Regions from separate parts of the Kitasatospora sp. NPDC094028 genome, predicted to be linked through region 1. Evidence: riboswitches for the same ligand, from Rfam matches in the RefSeq annotation. Region 1 holds a riboswitch; each other region holds the start of a gene.
What was found. A riboswitch is a leader RNA that binds a small molecule or an ion and turns the genes downstream of it on or off. The one in region 1 is predicted to bind S-adenosylmethionine.
Positions count from the first base shown of each region.

Region 2: it holds a riboswitch for S-adenosylmethionine, as region 1 does, so the genes downstream of both, thrC (threonine synthase) here and ACPC54_RS07640 (IclR family transcriptional regulator) in region 1, are expected to answer to the same signal.
Region 3: it holds a riboswitch for S-adenosylmethionine, as region 1 does, so the genes downstream of both, ACPC54_RS00985 (aminotransferase class V-fold PLP-dependent enzyme) here and ACPC54_RS07640 (IclR family transcriptional regulator) in region 1, are expected to answer to the same signal.

Region 1 covers NZ_JBMVFA010000003.1:473,082-479,057, reverse strand. The annotation lists gene ACPC54_RS07650 (phenylacetate--CoA ligase family protein) at 1-1,307, shown strand, start outside; gene ACPC54_RS07645 (NHL repeat-containing protein) at 1,588-2,709, shown strand; SAM riboswitch class I at 2,849-2,991, shown strand; gene ACPC54_RS07640 (IclR family transcriptional regulator) at 3,193-3,906, shown strand; gene ACPC54_RS07635 (threonine/serine exporter family protein) at 3,909-5,165, opposite strand; gene ACPC54_RS07630 (amino acid permease) at 5,291-5,976, opposite strand, start outside.
Region 2 covers NZ_JBMVFA010000005.1:69,582-75,557, forward strand. The annotation lists gene otsB (trehalose-phosphatase) at 1-288, shown strand, start outside; gene ACPC54_RS10365 (alpha,alpha-trehalose-phosphate synthase (UDP-forming)) at 275-1,741, opposite strand; gene ACPC54_RS10370 (glucosyl-3-phosphoglycerate synthase) at 1,780-2,784, opposite strand; SAM riboswitch class I at 2,934-3,069, shown strand; gene thrC (threonine synthase) at 3,087-4,394, shown strand; gene ACPC54_RS10380 (ubiquitin-like small modifier protein 1) at 4,415-4,693, shown strand; gene ACPC54_RS10385 (cold-shock protein) at 5,214-5,423, shown strand; gene groL (chaperonin GroEL) at 5,760-5,976, shown strand, end outside.
Region 3 covers NZ_JBMVFA010000001.1:221,277-227,252, reverse strand. The annotation lists gene ACPC54_RS00995 (rhomboid family intramembrane serine protease) at 1-590, shown strand, start outside; gene ACPC54_RS00990 (Lrp/AsnC ligand binding domain-containing protein) at 632-913, shown strand; gene ACPC54_RS00985 (aminotransferase class V-fold PLP-dependent enzyme) at 931-2,319, opposite strand; SAM riboswitch class IV at 2,372-2,489, opposite strand; gene trpD (anthranilate phosphoribosyltransferase) at 2,598-3,674, opposite strand; gene ACPC54_RS00975 (response regulator) at 3,835-4,260, opposite strand; gene ctaE (aa3-type cytochrome oxidase subunit III) at 4,659-5,279, shown strand; gene qcrC (cytochrome bc1 complex diheme cytochrome c subunit) at 5,467-5,976, shown strand, end outside.

The DNA.
Region 1 (5,976 bases):
GGCTGGGCCGCCACCAGCTGGAGGGCTTCCGCCGGACCGTCGCCTACGTGCGGGAGCGGTCGCCGATGTACCGCGCCCGCCTCGGCGGGATCGACCCGGAGGCCATCACCGCGCTGACCCCGCGGACGCTGGCCGAGATCCCCTTCACCACGAAGGAGGACCTGCGCACGCATCAGCTCGACGTCCTCTCCCGGCCGCTGTCCGAGGCCTGGGTGTACTACGAGACGACCGGGACCACCGGCGCCTCCACGCCCGCGCCGCGCGGCAACGTCGACAGCCTGCACACCAACATGGCGCTGACCTTCCACAGCGAAACGATTCTTCGCCGGTTCGGCGCGGACCAGGTCATCGGGATCAGCGGCCCGAACGACCTGCACGCCAACGGCGACACCTTCGGCGAGGTGTGCCGCAACCTGGGCATCGCGGTGGCGAAGCTGTGGCCGCTCTCCCCGCTGGTCGGCTACGACCGCGCCCTGCGGGTGATCCGGAAGCTCGGGATCACCGGGCTGATCTGCACGCCGAGCATGGCGCTCTCGCTGGCGGCCGCGGCCCTCGAAGCGGGCCTGGACCCGCGCCGCGACCTCCCGGTGAAGGTCCTGATGCTCACCGGCGAGGTCGCGCCGCCCGCGCTCCTGGACAACATCGGCTTCCTCTGGGACGCCGAGGCCCACAACGTGCTGTACGGGTCCCAGGAGGCGTCCGTGCTGGGCGCCGGCGCCGGGGACGGCGGCCTGTACCTCACCCCGCTGATCAACCACTACGAGGTCCTCGACCCGGCCACGCTGCGGCCGGCCGAGGCCGACGCGGCCGGGGTGCGGTGCGGCGAGCTCGTGGTCACCCACCTCTACCAGGGCGCCAAGCCGCTGCTCCGCTACCGGACGGGCGACCTGGTGCGCGTCCACCCGGCGGCGCCCGGTACGGCGATCCCGGCGGAGCGGATCGAGGTGCTCGGCCGGGCCGGCGACCCGGTGGTGGTCAACGGCGCCGCCGTCACCACCTACGACATCGAGGACCTGCTGCTGCGCCACCTGCGCGGGCACACCGACTACCGCATCGTCATCGACCGGCCCGCCGGCGCCGACACGGACGGCATCACCCTCGTGCTCCCGCCCGCTTTCGAGCCGTCCCGGGCGGTGGTCGACCGGACGGTGGAGGAGGCCTCGGCCGTCCTCGGCGTGCCGGTCACGGTCGCCCACGGGCCGATGGCCGAGAGCGCCGGCGGGGCGGGCCCGGTGAGCTGGAAGACGGCCCGGGTGGTGGACCGCCGCACGGGCGTCCCGAGCGGGGCGGTGCCGGCGGCCCGCTGAGCCGTCGAGCGCGGCGGGGGGAGGCGGCCCCGGGACGAAGGACCTCCGGTCCGCACCTGTGACGGCAGGTGCGGACCGGACCGGTGTGTCGGCCTGAGGGGCTGTGCGGCCGTCACCCGGGTGCCCGGCATTCGGCGCACGTCGGCGGGCGGGGCGCGGTGTCGGGTGGCTAGCGTGGCGGCCGGGGCCCGTCCGACGGGCCCGGGGGCGATCCGAGCACTTCCACGGGTCGGGACGCCGGGCTCCGGCCGTCCGGCCCGCCCTCCAGGAGGCAGTACACATGAGACTTCGGGCCTGTTCGAGCGTGCTGGCGACGGCGGCGCTGACCGTCGGCCTGGCCGCCGGTGCGACCCCGGCCGGGGCCGCCGCCGATCCGCCGGCGTTCCTCGACCGGTTGACCACCGTGTCCCCCGTCGCGTCCACCGTCCCGGCGAACGGCGACGTGAACCCGTACGGCACGTTCACCGTCCGGGAGAGCATCGGCGACCTGCACCGGGGCAACGTCCTGATCAGCAACTTCAACAACTCGGCCAACCTGCAGGGCCTCGGCACCACGCTGGTGCAGGTCGCCCCGGACGGCACGGTGACCACCTTCGCCACGATCGACCCGGCCCACCTGCCCGGCCCCTGCCCCGGCGGGGTCGGCCTCACCACGGCGCTGACCGTGCTGCCCGGCGGCTGGGTCGTGGTCGGCAGCCTGCCCACCGCGGACGGCATGTCGCCCACCGCCCGGGCCGGCTGCCTGCTGGTGCTCGACAAGCACGGCACGGTGCGCGAGACCATCGCCGGGGACGGCATCAACGGGCCCTGGGACATGACCTCGATCAGCATCGGCAAGCGCAGCGAGCTGTTCGTGACCAACGTGCTCAACGGGACGGTCGCGGGCGGCGGCGCCGAGGTCGACCAGGGCACCGTCCTGCGGATCACCCTGTGCGACGCGGGCGACGAGCCGCCGCAGCGGGTGGCCACCACCGAGATCGGCTCCGGCTTCGCCGAGCGGACGGACCCGGCGGCACTGGTGGTCGGCCCGACCGGCGTCGGCCTCGGCCACGACGGCTCGCTCTTCGTCGCCGACACCGCCCTCAACCGGATCACCGCCATCCCGGACGCGATCTTCCGCAAGGACAGCGCCGGCACCGGACGGGTCGTCACCGCGGGCGGCAGCCTCAACGGCCCGCTGGGGATGGCGATCACGCCCCGGGGTGACGTGCTGACGGTCAACGGCGGGGACGGGAACATCGTCGAGACCACGCCGGCCGGGCAGCAGGTGGCGGTCAAGCAGATCAACAGCGCGGGCAGCCCGCCCGGCGCGGGTGCGCTGTTCGGCCTCGCGCTGGACCTCGACCGCGACGCGGTCTACTTCGTCAACAACGCGGACAACGTGCTCGACGTGCTGCACTGACGACCTCCGCGTGACGGTGCACCGGCTGCCGACGGCGGCCGGTGCACCGTCGTTCCCGGGGGCCGGCGAGGGACCGGGGCGAGGTCGGGAAGGGGGGAGGTTTGGTGGCGGGCCGAGGGAATCTTGTAGGGTTCCTCGCGAATCATCCAGAGGGGTGGAGGGACCGGCCCGACGAAGCCCCGGCAACTCCCCGGCCGACCCGGCGCGCGACGTGCGCGCCGCGACGACCGGGATCAGTGCCAACTCCGGCCTGTCGCCAACGTGGCGCGGGAAAGATGAGGAGACACGGTGCTTCCAGTGCTGTCCTTCGCCCGGGCGCTTCCCGCCCCGGCGCTTCCGCGTACCCGTCTCGTGCCCGGCGCAGGCGACCGGCCGACTTCTCCGGCCCGTCCTCGCTGACCACCCCCACGCTCCCCGCGCGGAGCCCCCGTGACCCGGCACCCACCCCGCCGCTCACGGGTTCTGAGACTGGAGTACCCGTCCATGGAGAACACGAGCGGCGTCGGCGTGCTCGACAAGGTCACCTCGATCCTCGCCACCCTGGAGGCCGGGCCCGCCACGCTGGCCGGGCTGGTCGCGGCCACCGGCCTGGCGCGGCCCACCGTGCACCGGCTCGCCGTCGCACTGGAACGCCACCGGATGGTCGGCCGGGACATGCAGGGGCGGTTCATCCTCGGCCCCCGGCTCGGGGAGCTCTCGGCGGCCGCCGGTGAGGACCGCCTGCTCGCGGCCGCCGGGCCGGTGCTCGTCCACCTGCGCGACGTGACCGGGGAGAGCGCCCAGCTGTACCGGCGGCAGGGCGAGGTGCGGATCTGCGTGGCCGCCGCCGAGCGGCTCTCCGGTCTGCGCGACACCGTCCCGGTCGGTGTCACCCTGCCGATGAAGGCCGGCTCGGCCGCACAGATCCTGCTGGCCTGGGAGGAGCCGGAGCGCCTGCACCGCGGGCTGCAGGGCGCCCGGTTCACCGCCACCGCGCTCAGCGGCGTGCGGCGGCGCGGCTGGGCGCAGTCGCTCGGCGAGCGCGAGCCCGGGGTCGCCTCGGTCTCCGCGCCGGTGCGCGGCCCGTCCAACCGGGTGGTGGCCGCCGTCTCGGTCTCCGGCCCGATCGAACGGCTCAGCCGGCACCCGGGCGTGCACCTGTCCCAGGCGGTCGTGGAGGCGGCCACCCGGCTCGGCGAGACGCTGCGGCAGGCCTGAACTCAGGGGCGGCCGGGCCGGAGCGCGGCGAGGGAGGGGCGGGGGACGCGGCTGATCACAGAGCCGATCAGGGTGCCGATCGACACCCCGAACACCGCCGACACGGCCGCCAGGACGGACTGCGCGCCGTTGCCGACCTCGATCTGCGCGGTGTTCAGCAGGCCGAACGAGCCGGGGACGACGATCCAGAACGCCGGGAGGTAGAGCACCTGCCAGAGCGGGCCGCCGGGCAGCCAGTGCACCAGGGTGGCCGCGAGCGCCGCGGAGACCGCGCCGGCCAGGCCGCCGATCGCCGCGCCGTGCGCCGAGCCGACCACCACCTGGACGGTGACGCTGACCGCGATCACCGCGACGATCCACGGGATGGCCCGGGGCGGGGTGTTGACGTTGATCACGACGCCGGCGACGGCGATCGCCAGCCCCAGCCCGATCACCCACCAACTCGGCTCGGCCACCTGGACGTTGGCCAGGGCGCCGGCCGGCATGCCGGTCGCGGTCGCGGCGGCGGCCACCCCGGCGAGGAACAGCGCCAGCTGCACCGCGCCGGACACCAGCCGGGCCGTCCCAGCGCTGGCCGCGCCGGCGGCGATCTCCGACAGCCCGGTGACCAGCAGCCCGCCCGGCAGCAGGATCGCCAGCGTGGCGACGATCGTCCGCAGCGGCCCGTCCAGCAGCGAGGCCCGCGCGAGCGAGAGGACGAGCAGCGCGACCAGGAAGCCGGCCGCGACGGGCAGCAGCGGCCGCAGGTACGGCAGCCGCCGGGCGAGCACGGTCAGCCCCACGACGATCAGCGAGCCGGCGCCGGCGGCCAGCACGTTCGCCGCCAGCGGCTGCAGGAAGAGGCAGATCCCCATGCCGACCGGCAGCGCCCCGAGGTCGGCGACCCAGGCGGGCCAGCGGGCCGGCGCCCGCCGGATGGCGTCCAGTTCGGCGAGCGCCCGGGGGCCGTCGAGCTCGCCGCGGCGCAGCCGGTGCACCAGGTGGAGGACGTCGGCGGTCTGCTCGAACCGGAGCGCGGCGCCGACCGGCTGGAACCGGGTGGCCTCGTCCGCGTCCAGGGCGACGAACAGGCCGTTGGTCAGGGCGGCGACCCGGACCTCCGGGGCGCCCAGGGCCTGCCCGAGCGCGCGGAGTTCCTCCTCGACGTCGTGGACGGGCAGGCCGCCGCCGAGGAGGGCCTCGCCCAGGTCGAGCAGCAGGCGGCGGAGCGGGTCGGGCGGGGCGGCGGTGCCCCGGACCGGGGGAGACGTGCTGGACATGGCAGGTATCGTCCCACCCCGCCCGGTTCGGTCCGACTCTGCCCCGGTCTGTTCGTTTCCGGCCGTGGACGCACGCGGGCCCGGGAGCCGTTCCTCGGCTTCCGGGCCCGGGTGGGACGGCGGGGTCAGCCCTGCGTGAGGGCCTCGGCGGCGGCCTTGCGGCGCCGGCCGACCAGGACGGAGGCGCCGAGGACGACGGCGGCGGCGACCAGCGAGAGGTACATCTGCTTGCGGCCGTCCGCGTCCGTGAACATGTAGGCGATGACGAAGCCGATCATGCCGATGGCGACCCAGGTGAGGTAGGGGTACAGCCACATCCGCACGGTCAGGCGGTCCGGCGTCTCGCGCTCGATGATCTTGCGCATCCGCAGCTGCGAGAAGCAGATCACCAGCCAGACGAACAGGGCGACGGCGCCGGAGGAGTTGAGCAGGAAGGAGAAGACGGTCTCGGGGTAGGTGTAGTTGAAGAACACGGCGACGAAGCCGAACACCACCGAGGAGAGGATGGCCACCTGCGGGACGCCGCGGGAGGTCACCGTGGCGAAGGCCTTCGGGGCGTCGCCGCGCTGGCCGAGCGAGTACGCCATCCGGGAGGCGGTGTACATGCCGGAGTTGAGGCAGGACAGCACGGCGGTCAGCACGATCACGTCCATCACCTGGCCGGCGTGCGGGATGCCCACGTGGTCGAGGACGGCGACGTACGGGCTGGCCTTGACCTCGGCGGAGTCCCACGGCAGCAGGGTGACCACGAGCAGGATCGAGCCCAGGTAGAAGACGCCGATCCGCCAGATGACGCTGTTGGTGGCCTTGC
Region 2 (5,976 bases), on a different contig from region 1:
GAGCTGCGGCCGCCGGGGGTGGACAAGGGGGCGGCGCTGACCGGCTTCCTGCGGGAGCGCGGCGCCCGTGCGGTGCTCTACGCGGGGGACGACCTGGGGGACCTGGCGGCCTTCGCCGCGGTGGAGGAACTGCGCGGCGAGGGCCTGGCCGGCGTACTGGTGTGCGCCGGGGCGGTCGGGGACACGCCGGTGCGCGAACTCGCCGACCGGGCGGACGTGGTGGTCGAGGGGCCCGAGGGCGTGGTGGAGCTGCTGAGCGACCTGGGGGAGGCGGTCAGAGCGCGTTGAGCTGGTCGAGGAACCACTGCTGCGGGGGGAGCGCGGTGGCCGCCGCCGCCAGGCGCTTGGTGCGGTCGGCGCGCTCCCCGGCGGGCATGGTGAGGCCGGCGTGCAGGGCGTCGGCGGTGGCGATGACGTCGTACGGGTTGACGCTCAGCGCGTCCTCGGCGAGCTCGGCGTGGGCGCCGGCCTCGCGGGAGAGGACGAGGGCGCAGCCGCGGTCGGAGACGACCGGCACCTCCTTGGCGACCAGGTTCATGCCGTCCCGGATGGGGTTGACCAGGGCGACGTCGGCCAGCCGGTAGGCGGCCAGCGAGCGCGGGAAGTCGTCGTCGACGTGCAGGATCAGCGGCTGCCAGCCGGGGGTGGCGAACTCGGCGTCGATCTCCTCGGCGAGCCGCCGGACGGCGGCCGTGTACGCGCGGTACTCGGCGAGGTCGGTGCGCGAGGGGTAGGCGAAGGCGATGTGCACCACCCGGTCGTGCCACTCGGGGCGGGTGCGGAGCAGGTGCCGGTAGGCCTGGAGGCCGCGGACGATGTTCTTGCTCAGTTCGGTGCGGTCGACCCGGACGATGGTGCGGCGCTCGCCGACGGCCGTGCGCAGGGCGGCGAGGCGCTCGTCGACGTCGGGGCGGTGGGCGCGTTCGCGCAGGAAGTCGGCGTCGGCGCCGAGGGCGTGCACGCCGAGGCGGGTGGTGCGGCCCTCGTGCGTGACGGTGAGCGCGTCGTGGTCGACGGCGGCACCGAGGACGGCCTCGCAGCAGGCGGCGAAGGCGCGGGCCCAGCGCTCGGTGAGGAAGCCGGCCCGGTCGGCGCCGAGGATGCCGGTGAGCACGGCCCGGGCGACGTCGTCGGGCAGCAGCCGGTAGTACTCGGGCGGGGCCCAGGGGGTGTGCGAGAAGTGGCCGATCCGCAGGTCGGGGCGCCGGGCCCGGAGCAGGGCCGGGGCCAGCGAGAGGTGGTAGTCCTGCACCAGCACGGCGGCGCCGGGGGCGGCCTCGGCGGCCAGCGCCTCGGCGAAGGCCGCGTTGTAGGCCTGGTAGGCGGCCCACTCGGTGCGGAAGTCGGCGTCGAAGGCGGGCGCGGTGGGCGTCGCGTAGAGCAGGTGGTGGACGAACCAGAGGGTGGAGTTGGCGACGCCGTTGTAGGCGCGGGCGAAGGTCTCGGGGTCGATGTCGAGCATCCGGACGGCCTGGCCGCCGACGTCGTGGCCGGCCAGGTCGAGGCGGCCTTGGGGGGCCTCGCGGGCGGCTCTGCGGTCGGCGTCGCCGAGGGCGGCGCAGACCCAGACGGCGTTCGGGTCCTCGATGGCGGAGAGGCCGGAGACCAGGCCGCCGCCGCCGCGGCGCAGGGTCAGCGTGCCGTCGTCGGCGGTGCCGAAGGACACCGGTCCCCGGTTGGAGGCCACCAGGACGGGGGCGGTTCCGGTCGTACTCGAACGTTCGGTCGTGAGATCGCCCATGGTTGGGATGTTGCCGTCGTTCGGATGCGGCAAACCCCTCAGTGCCGGGTCGCGTACTCGGGGACCGTGTGCATCGGGGGGCGTTCGAGGGCGGTGACGGGGTGGGTGTGGGCGGTGAAGCCCCGGGTGTCCGGGTCGCGGGTGAACTGGGTGAGCAGGGGGTGGACGAGATCGGCGGAGGCCTTGAGCCGGTGGGTGCGGTCGAGGCGTTCCAGGGCGGTGCGGTAGATGGTGGCGGCCATCCGGCCGAGGGCCTGGCCGTCCTGGTGGCGGTGGTGCCGGACGCCGACGTCGACCTGGGCCAGGGCGTCCAGCCCTACCAGCTCCAACGCGTCGACCAGCAGGCCGAGTTCGACGCCGTAGCCGGTGGGGAACGGCAGCCGTTCGAGCAGTGAGCGGCGGGCCGCGTACTCGCCGCCGAGCGGCTGGACGAAACCGGCGAGTTCCGGCCAGTGCAGGTTGAGCAGCGGGCGGGCGACGAGTTCGGTGACCCGGCCGCCGCCGGCCGGGACGACGGCGCCGGAGTCCGTCTCCAGCGGGCGGTCGTACATCGCCTTGACCAGCTGGATGTCCGGTTCGGTGAGCAGCGGGCCGAGGATCCCGGAGACGAACGCGGGGTCGAACTCGCGCAGGTCGGCGTCGACGAAGCAGACGATGCTGCCGCGGGTGACCAGGAGGGAGCGCCAGAGCACCTCGCCCTTGCCGGGGACGGCGGGCAGCCGGGGGAGGACGGCGTCGCGGTGCTCCACCCGGGCGCCGGCCTCGGCGGCGACGGCGGCGGTGGCGTCGCTGGAGCCGGAGTCGACCACCACGAGCTCGTCGACCAGTGGGACGCGTTCCATCAGTTCGCGCCGGACGGTGCGGACGATGTCGCCGACGGTGGCCTCCTCGTCGAGCGCGGGGAGGACGACGCTGACCGTCTGGCCGGTGCGCTCCTTGGCCCGCAGGAGGGTGCTGACCGGCCGGTCGGCCGCGCTCCACGAGCGGCGGCGGAGCCAGGACGCCACCGGCGGGAGGAGTGCGGGAGTCGGTTCGGCGGGCACGTGAATCTCCTCGGCGGGGTCGGGTGGGACGCGTCATCTCGCGTGGCGGACAGTCCCTTTCGGGTTTGCCGCCTTCGGATACAGTCTTCGTACAGCGGTCGGACCATTGCACGCCGGGGTCGCCGCCCACGCACCACCACAATTTCACAAGCTCATCCAGAGGGACTGAGGGAACGGCCCGTTGACGTCCCGGCAACCTTCTCGCGCGGCTGTCGTCGACAGGCCCCGGCGGGACAGGTGCCAATTCCGGCCTGTGGCGCGACCGCGCCGCGGGGAAGATGAGGAGAGAGGCCTCCGCCATCATGGCTATCGACACTGCCGTACCCTCCCCCAGCCTTCGGCCGGAGGGACCCCCACCCGTGGACCTCGGCCCCGCCGCGGCGCTGTCCTGTCGGGAGTGCGGCACCCGCTTCCCGCTCGGTCCGAGCTTCGCCTGCCTGGAGTGCTTCGGGCCGCTGGAGATCGCGTACGACTTCGGCTGCGCCGCCGCCGAGGAGCTGCGCAAGCGGATCGAGGCCGGGCCCGCCTCCATCTGGCGTTACGCGCCGCTGCTGCCGGTGCCGGCCGACGTGGCCTCCAAGCCCAACCTGAACCCCGGCTGGACCCCGCTGGTGAAGGCCGACAACCTGGCCAAGGAGCTCGGTTTCACGGCGCCGCTGCACGTCAAGGACGACTCGGGGAACCCGACGCACTCGTTCAAGGACCGCGTGGTGGCCTGCGCGATCGAGGCGGCCCGGGCGTTCGGCTACACCACGCTGTCCTGCTCGTCGACCGGCAACCTGGCCGGCGCGGTGGGTGCGGCGGCGGCCCGGGCCGGCTTCCGCTCGTGCGTGTTCATCCCGCACGACCTGGAGCAGGGCAAGGTCGTGATGGCCGGTGTGTACGGTGGCGAGCTGGTCGGCATCGAGGGCAACTACGACGACGTGAACCGCTTCTGCTCGGAGCTGATCGGGGATCCGGCCGGCGAGGGCTGGGGCTTCGTGAACGTCAACCTGCGGCCGTACTACGGCGAGGGCTCGAAGACGCTGGCGTACGAGATCTGCGAGCAGCTCGGCTGGCGGCTTCCGGAGCAGATCGTCATCCCGGTCGCCTCGGGCTCGCAGCTGACCAAGATCGACAAGGGCCTGCAGGAGCTGATCAAGCTCGGCCTGGTCGAGAACCGGCCGTACCGGATCTTCGGTGCCCAGGCCGAGGGCTGCTCGCCGGTGTCGACCGCCTTCAAGGACGGCCGGGACGTGATCAGGCCGGTGAAGCCGGACACCATCGCCAAGTCGCTGGCGATCGGCAACCCGGCGGACGGCCCGTACGTGCTGGACATCGCCCGCCGCACCGGCGGTGCCGTCGAGGACGTGACGGACGCGGAGGTCGTGGAGGCGATCCGGCTGCTGGCCCGTACCGAGGGCATCTTCGCCGAGACCGCGGGTGGCGTGACCGTGGGCGTGCTGAAGAAGTTGGTCGAGAGCGGGCAGCTGGACCCGGCCAAGGAGACCGTCGCGATCAACACCGGCGACGGCCTGAAGACGCTGGACGCCGTCTCCGACGCCGGGATGACCGCCGTCATCCGCCCCACCCTGGCGTCCTTCCGCGACGCCGGCCTCGCGTCCGCCTGAACCACCTCGACAGGAGAGCCATGAGCGCCAACGTCCGCATCCCCACCATCCTGCGCACCTACACCGGCGGCGCCGCCGAGGTGACCGCCGAGGGCGCCACCCTGGGCGAGGTGATCGCCGACCTGGAGAAGAACCACGCGGGCATCGCCGCGCGCGTCCTGGACGACACCGGCAAGCTGCGCCGTTTCGTCAATGTCTACGTGAACGACGACGACGTGCGCTTCGCCGAGGGCCTGGCGACCGAGATCAAGGACGGCGCCAGCGTCTCGATCATTCCGGCGGTGGCCGGCGGCTGCTGAGTCCGGCACGGGGCCGAAAAGGCCCTTGACCGGCCGTTCGCGCGTACGGAATTCCGTTCTCCGTGCGCGCGGGCGGCCGGTCGCATTTCGGCGGGAATATTTCCGCCCCGAGTGGGAGTAGAGTGTGCCTCGGCTGGGAACCGGGGGTTCCCCCCACGATTCGCCGGGCGGGTCGGCCCGGGTCGGGGCCGTGAAACATGTCAGGCAGATGTCAGAATTCCGGCAGCGTTCTGGGGTAATTCGTCCGCTCTGTCCGGCGCGAAATTCCGATTTCCTCCCGATTTGTTCGAAGTTGTCCCTCGGTTGGCCGGTGGAATTCCCGGCCGTTGGCCCTGTTGCAGAGGGCGTCGATCCGGATACATTCAGCCGCGGTCGCCGTAATCACCGCGCCCGGTGTTCCGGGGTGGGGGTAGCGGCGTCCACGGCTGCGCCCAGGGGGGGTTCCCCGGGCCGGCCTCCAGATCCGGGCCCGCTACCTGCGGGCGCGTGAAGGGCCAGCACAGCACTAGGGGAGTTCGGAATGGCTCAGGGCACCGTCAAGTGGTTCAACGCGGAGAAGGGCTACGGCTTCATCGCGGTCGACGGTGGTGCGGACGTCTTCGTCCACTACAGCGCGATCCAGATGGACGGCTACCGCACCCTCGAGGAGGGCCAGCGGGTCGAGTTCGAGATCTCTCAGGGACAGAAGGGCCCGCAGGCGGACATGGTTCGCGCTGCGGCGGAGGGCTGATCCCTTCCGACCCCCAGGAGCTCGGCACGGCCCACGGCTGGTGACCACCCGCTTCTCGACGGGCCCGTACGACACGCGTCGTACGGGCCCGTTGGCGTGTCCGCGGGGGTGGCGCGGCGGCCGGGTCGACGGCTCGCGGGCTTGTCGATTGGGCTTGCACTCGACCACCCGGAGTGCTAATCATTGGCGTTAGCACTCACAGTGTGAGAGTGACAGCGGACCGGGTCGGTGAGGCCCCCGGGAGCGGCAGGGGAATGGACCTCCGCACACCAGGGCCGTCCGTCGCGGGCACCCCTTGGTCCGAGCAGTCGACCGTGTCCCGGAGGACCACTTCTGATGGCCAAGATCATCGCCTTTGATGAGGAAGCTCGCCGCGGCCTTGAGCGTGGCATGAACCAGCTCGCCGACGCGGTCAAGGTGACGCTCGGCCCCAAGGGCCGCAACGTCGTGCTGGAGAAGAAGTGGGGCGCCCCCACGATCACCAACGACGGTGTCTCCATCGCCAAGGAGATCGAGCTCGAGGACCCCTACGAGAAGATCGGCGCGGAGCTCG
Region 3 (5,976 bases), on a different contig from region 1:
GCACGATCCCGGCGGAGATCCTGGCCGGCCGTCCGCTGACCTCCGAACAGCTGGCCGAGGCCCCCGACCCCGTCCCGGGCTGCCCGGTGGCCGCGACCCCGGGCAAGCACCCGGCGCTGTCCGTCCTCACCGGGCTCTTCCTGCACGCCGGCTGGCTGCACCTGGCCGGCAACCTGCTCTTCCTCTACGTCTTCGGCCCCACCGTCGAACAGCGCCTGGGCCGGGCCCGGTTCGCCGTCTTCTACCTGGCCGCCGGCAGCCTGGCCACGTACGGCTTCGCGCTCGCCGAGGCGCACTCGCCGGGCTCCACCCGCGTCCTGCTCGGCGCCTCGGGCGCGATCTCCGCCGTGCTCGGCGCCTACCTGCGCTTCCATCCGCGCGCCCGGGTGACCACCCTCGTCCCGCTGCTGCTCTTCCTGCCGCTGCGCTTCCCGGCCTGGCTGGTGCTCGGCCTGTGGTTCGCGCTGCAGTGGTGGTCGGTGCACGCGGCCGGCCCCGGGGTGGCGTACCTGGTGCACGTGATCGGCTTCTCGGCCGGGTTCCTCTACGCCTGCGCCGTGGCCGGTCACCCCCCGCGACGCCCCGGCTGACGCCCGATACCCTGGCGGCAACCCACGAAGGAGCGCGAACAGTGATCACCGCCATCGTCCTGATCAAGACCAGCGTCGACCGCATCCCGGAGATCGCCGAGGCCATCGCCGCGATCGAGGGCGTCAGCGAGGTGTACTCGGTGACCGGCGGCTACGACCTGGTGGCGATGGTCCGGGTGCGCCGCCACGACGACCTGGCCGATGTCATCCCGGGCCGGCTGAACAAGGTCCCGGGCGTGGCCCAGACCGAGACCCAGATCGCCTTCCGCACCTACTCCCAGCACGACCTGGAAGCCGCCTTCGCCCTCGGCCTCGACGAGTAGGGCACCCCGGGCGGCCCTCAGCCCTCCCGCCGGCTGTCGGCGACACAACGCCCGCCCTCGTTGCGGTAGTTCCACGCCGCGCCGTCCGCGACCAGCTCACGGACGGCGGTCAGGAAGCGCTCGACGTGCTCGTCCGGCGTCCCGGCGCCGAAGCTCACCCGGATCGCGTTCAGGCTGCGCTCACCGGGCAGCGACGGCTCGGGAGCGCCGCACGCGGAGACCGGAGCGGGCGCGACCCCCGAATCGTCCCCGAGCAGGGTGCGCACCAGCGGGTGGGCGCAGAACAGTCCGTCGCGCACCCCGATGCCGTACTCGGCGGACAGCGCGGCCGAGAAGTGCGAGCTGTTCCAGTCCTGGACGACGAAGGACAGCACGCCGACCCTCGCGGAGCCTTCCCCGAACAGGTTCAGCACCTTGACCTGCGGAATCTCCGCCAGCCCAGCGGTCAGCCGGGCGATCAGCTGCTGCTCCCGGGCCTCCAGCGCGTCGAAGCCCGCCTCGGTGAGCGCCCGGCAGGCGGAGGCGATCGCGTAGGCGCCGATGACGTTCGGCGAACCGGCCTCGTGCCGGGCCGGGCCGGAGTGCCACTGCACGGCCACCGAGCCGTCCGTCTCCCGGGCCACCGTCCGGGTCGCCCCGCCGCCGGCCAGGTACGGCTCGGCGGCGTCCAGCCAGTCCGAGCGACCGGCCAACACCCCTGCGCCGAACGGCGCGTAGAGCTTGTGGCCGGAGAAGGCGATCCAGTCGACGCCCGACTCCCGGACCGACACCCGGTGGTGCGGGGCGAGCTGCGCCGCGTCCAGCACCACCCGGGCGCCGTGCCGGTGCGCGGTCTCGGTCAGCGCGGCGACCGGCCACAGCTCGCCGGTGACGTTCGAGGCCCCGGTGACGCAGAGCAGCTTGGGGCCCTCGGGCGCCCCGGCGAGCGCGGCGTCCAGCGCGGCCACCGCCTCGGCCCGCGAGCGCGGCGCCCGCAGGTAGCTGACGTCGAGCCCGGCGTGCGCCCAGGGCAGCAGCGAGGCGTGGTGCTCGGTCTCGAAGGCGAACACCCGGGTGCCGGCCGGCACGGCCCCGGCCAGTAGGTTGAGCGAGTCGGTGGTGGCGCGGGTGAACACCACCTGGTCGCCCTCGCGCAGGTCGAGGAACTCGGCGACGGTCCGGCGGCTCTGCTCGAACAGGTCGGTGGACAGCTGGGAGAGGTACCCGGCGCCCCGGTGCACGCTGCCGTAGTACGGCGCGTAGGCGGCGACGTCGTCCCAGACCCGCTGCAGCGCCGGCGAGCTGGCCGCGTAGTCGAGCGCCGCGTAGCCGACCTTCTCCCCGCTGGCGAGCGGGACCTGGACGTCCCGGCCGAGAACGGCGAGCGGGGTGCGGACCGGGGTGCGGACTTCGGTGGCGATCGACATGAGGATGCACTCCTTCAGGGGATGAGGGACCCCGGGAGTGCTGATCGTCCGGTGTCCGCGCTTGCCGCACGGACGATTCGCCGAGCGACCCGGTCCTCACCCAGGGCACCCCGCCACGGACGGAGGGTTGCCGGACAGCAAGCTGGGGCTTGTCGCTGTCACTCATGACCTGGCGAAGACTCTAGGTCGCGTACGTCGGGTGGTCAAACGACCATCCACCATCCGGACACGACGAGGGCCCGCGGCGAGGAATCGCCACGGGCCCGTCAACTGCCGCCTCAGCCGCGGCTGGTGGCCGCCGACCAGCGGCGCAGCAGCTCCTCGGCCCGGCCCGAGTCGATGGCCTCGGCCGCCCGCGCCATGCCCGCGCGGAGCTGCTCGATGAGCGACGCGTCGCCGGGTTCGAGTGCGACCAGCGCCGCCGCCGTGTTCAGCAGGACGGCGTCCCGCACCGGCCCGTGCTCCCCGGCCAGGAGCCGGCGCGCGACCTCGGCGTTGTAGGACGGGTCCCCGCCGCGCAGCGCCTCGATGCCGACCAGCTCGATGCCGACCTCCCGCGGGTCGAAGGAGGTCTCGGTGACGACGCCGTCCCGCACGATCCACACCTGCGAGGTGGTGGTGATGGTGAGCTCGTCCAGCCCGTCGTCGCCGCGGAACACCAGGGCGCCGGCGCCGCGCCGGGCGAGCACCCCGGCGATCAGCGCGGCGAGCCGGGTGTCGAAGCAGCCGATCGCGTGTGCGGTGACCTTGGCCGGGTTGGTGAGCGGGCCGAGGATGTTGAACGCGGTCGGCACCCCGAGGTCGCGCCGCGCAGTGGCGGCGTGCCGCATCGAGGGGTGGAACTTCGCGGCGAAGCAGAAGGTGAGCCCGACCTCCTCGGCGACCTCGGCGACCCGCCGCGCGGACAGGTCGAGCGAGACGCCGAGCTTCTCCAGCACCTCCGAGGAGCCGCTGGCGGAGGAGGCCGCCCGGTTGCCGTGCTTGACCACCTTGGCGCCGGCGGCGGCCGCGACGATCGCCGACATGGTGGAGATGTTGACGGTCTTCGCCCGGTCACCGCCGGTGCCGACGATGTCCACCGCCGGGCCGGGGATGGTCAGCGGCTCGGCGTGCGCGTACATCGAGTCCACCAGACCGGTGATCTCGTCCACGGTCTCGCCCTTGGCCCGCAGCGCGACCATGAAGCCGGCGACCTGGACGGGGGACGCCTCGCCGCTCATGATCCGGTCCATCGCCCACGCGGTGGCCGAGCGGTCGAGGTCCTCCCCCTTCAACAGCGTCGCCAGGATGTCCGGCCAGGTGCGGACCACCTGCGCGGGGTCGCTACCGCCGTTCGCAGGGTTCACGTTCACCATGGCTGACTCCACTGTTGTCGGTTCCCCCACTTCGGGGGACGTCCGTACGGATGTAAGTCAGCCTATCGAGCGGAAGGGTCCCCGCGGCGGCCCCTTCTCTCGTACTGAGACAGCTCCGGCAACTTCGTGCTGGAACGGTTCCCGGCCCGTCCGCCGCCGCTCAGCGGGCGGCCGGCGCCCGCTTCGCCAGCCGGGCCCGCAGCAGGACGGCGGCGGCCTCGGCCAGCGCCACCGGGTCCACCGGGCGGGAGATCGCGGCGTCGGCCCGGCTCCAGGCGGCGAGCCAGGAGTCCTGCGGCCGGCCGATCAGCACCAGCACCGGCGGGCAGCCGTAGATCTCGTCCTTGAGCTGGCGCCCGAGCCCGAGCCCGCCGGCCGGCACCGCCTCGCCGTCCAGGACACAGAGGTCTACGCCGCCCTTCTCCAGCGCCTTGAGCACCGCGGGGGTGGTCGCGCACTCCAGGTAGGACAGCTCCGGAAGATCCTCGGCGGGCCGGCGGCCGAGCGCCGTCAGCACCTGCTCGCGGGTGTTGCGGTCGTCGCTGTAGACGAGGACGGTGAGCGTCTCGTCGGTCGTGTACGCCATGGACCCTGCTCCCTCAAGTGTGATCCGGACCACGTTCGCCTGATCCGGATGCTACTCCGCTTTGCCCCGTCGCCGACTCCCCCGCGCGCACCTTCCTCCCCAGGCCGCCGCGCCCGCCGCTCGGCCGCCTGGAGGACACCCCGTCACCCCGTCTCCCGCGGTCCACCCGTACGGCCGACCCCGGGCCCTCTCCCCTTACCCCCGCGCGCCCGCGCGACCCGGCAGCGACACGCTGAGCACCGGGCGGCACGGCCTCACCGAGGAACCGTCAGAAAAGGGACACGCCGCTGCTCAGCCCCCGTACGGCCCCCCGGCCGCCCCCCAAGCGGGCATACCGCACGCACCGGACACTCCGAGGGACACCCCCCGGCGTGAAGACGGAATAAGGGACCGACATAATGTCCGTCGTGGCGACAGCAACAGCAGTAGAAACCGGGCACGCGCATGGATCGGTCAACCGACCGAACATGGTCAGCGTCGGAACGATCGTCTGGCTCAGTTCCGAGCTGATGTTCTTCGCGGCCCTCTTCGCGATGTACTTCACGCTCCGCTCCGTCAAGGGGGCCGAGTTCTGGACCGAGAAGGCACACGCCCTCAACGTCCCCTTCTCCGCGGGCAACACCACGATCCTGGTGCTCTCCTCGCTGACCTGCCAGCTCGGCGTGTTCGCCGCCGAGCGCGGTGACGTGAAGAAGCTCCGCGCGTGGTTCATCCTGACGTTCTTCATGGGCGCGATCTTCATCGGCGGTCAGATCTTCGAGTACACCGAGCTGGTCAAGAAGGACGGCCTGTCGCTGTCCTCCGACCCGTACGGCACGGTGTTCTACCTGACGACCGGCTTCCACGGTCTGCACGTGACGGGTGGTCTGATCGCCTTCCTGCTGGTCCTGGGACGGACGTACGCAGCCAAGCGCTTCACGCACGAGCAGGCCACCGCGGCGATCGTCGTGTCGTACTACTGGCACTTCGTCGACGTCGTGTGGATCGGCCTGTTCGCGACCATCTACCTGATCAAGTAACCAGCTGATCAGGTCGCTGGCCACCGGCTGCGGCCCCCGCCCTCACCGGCGCAGGGCCGCTTCTGCCGGTGCCGACGCTCCCACCGACCGACCGCGCGCGCAGCCCTCGAGAGGCAGCCTCGTGCCGGCCAGACCGGCCGCCGGGTGCACCCACCAGTCGACCAGATCCTGACACCGGGGTTATTCCGTGAAAAAGCTCTCCGCACGACGGCGCCACCCATTGGCGGCGCTGGTCGTCCTACTTCTCGCCCTGGCGGCCACCGGGGGGCTGTACGCCGCGTTCGCGCCCGCCAGCAAGGCGCAGGCCGACGTCACCGCGCAGTCGCTCGAGATCGAAGAGGGCAAGAAGCTCTTCGCCGTCGGCTGCTCCTCCTGCCACGGCCTGAACGGCCAGGGCAGCAGCGACGGTCCGAGCCTGGTCGGCGTCGGCACCGCGTCCGTCGACTTCCAGGTCGGCACCGGCCGCATGCCGGCCCAGCAGCCCGGCGCCCAGGTCCCGCGCAAGAAGGACATCTACTCGCAGTCCGAGATCGACCAGCTGGCCGCCTTCGTGGGCTCGCTGGGCCCCGGCCCGGTGGCGCCGAAGCCTGAGCAGTACACCTCGACCAACCCGGAGGACATCTCCAAGGGTGGCGAGCTGTTCCGCACCAACTGCGCCCAGTGCCACAACTTCGCCGGCCAGGGTGGTGCCCTGACC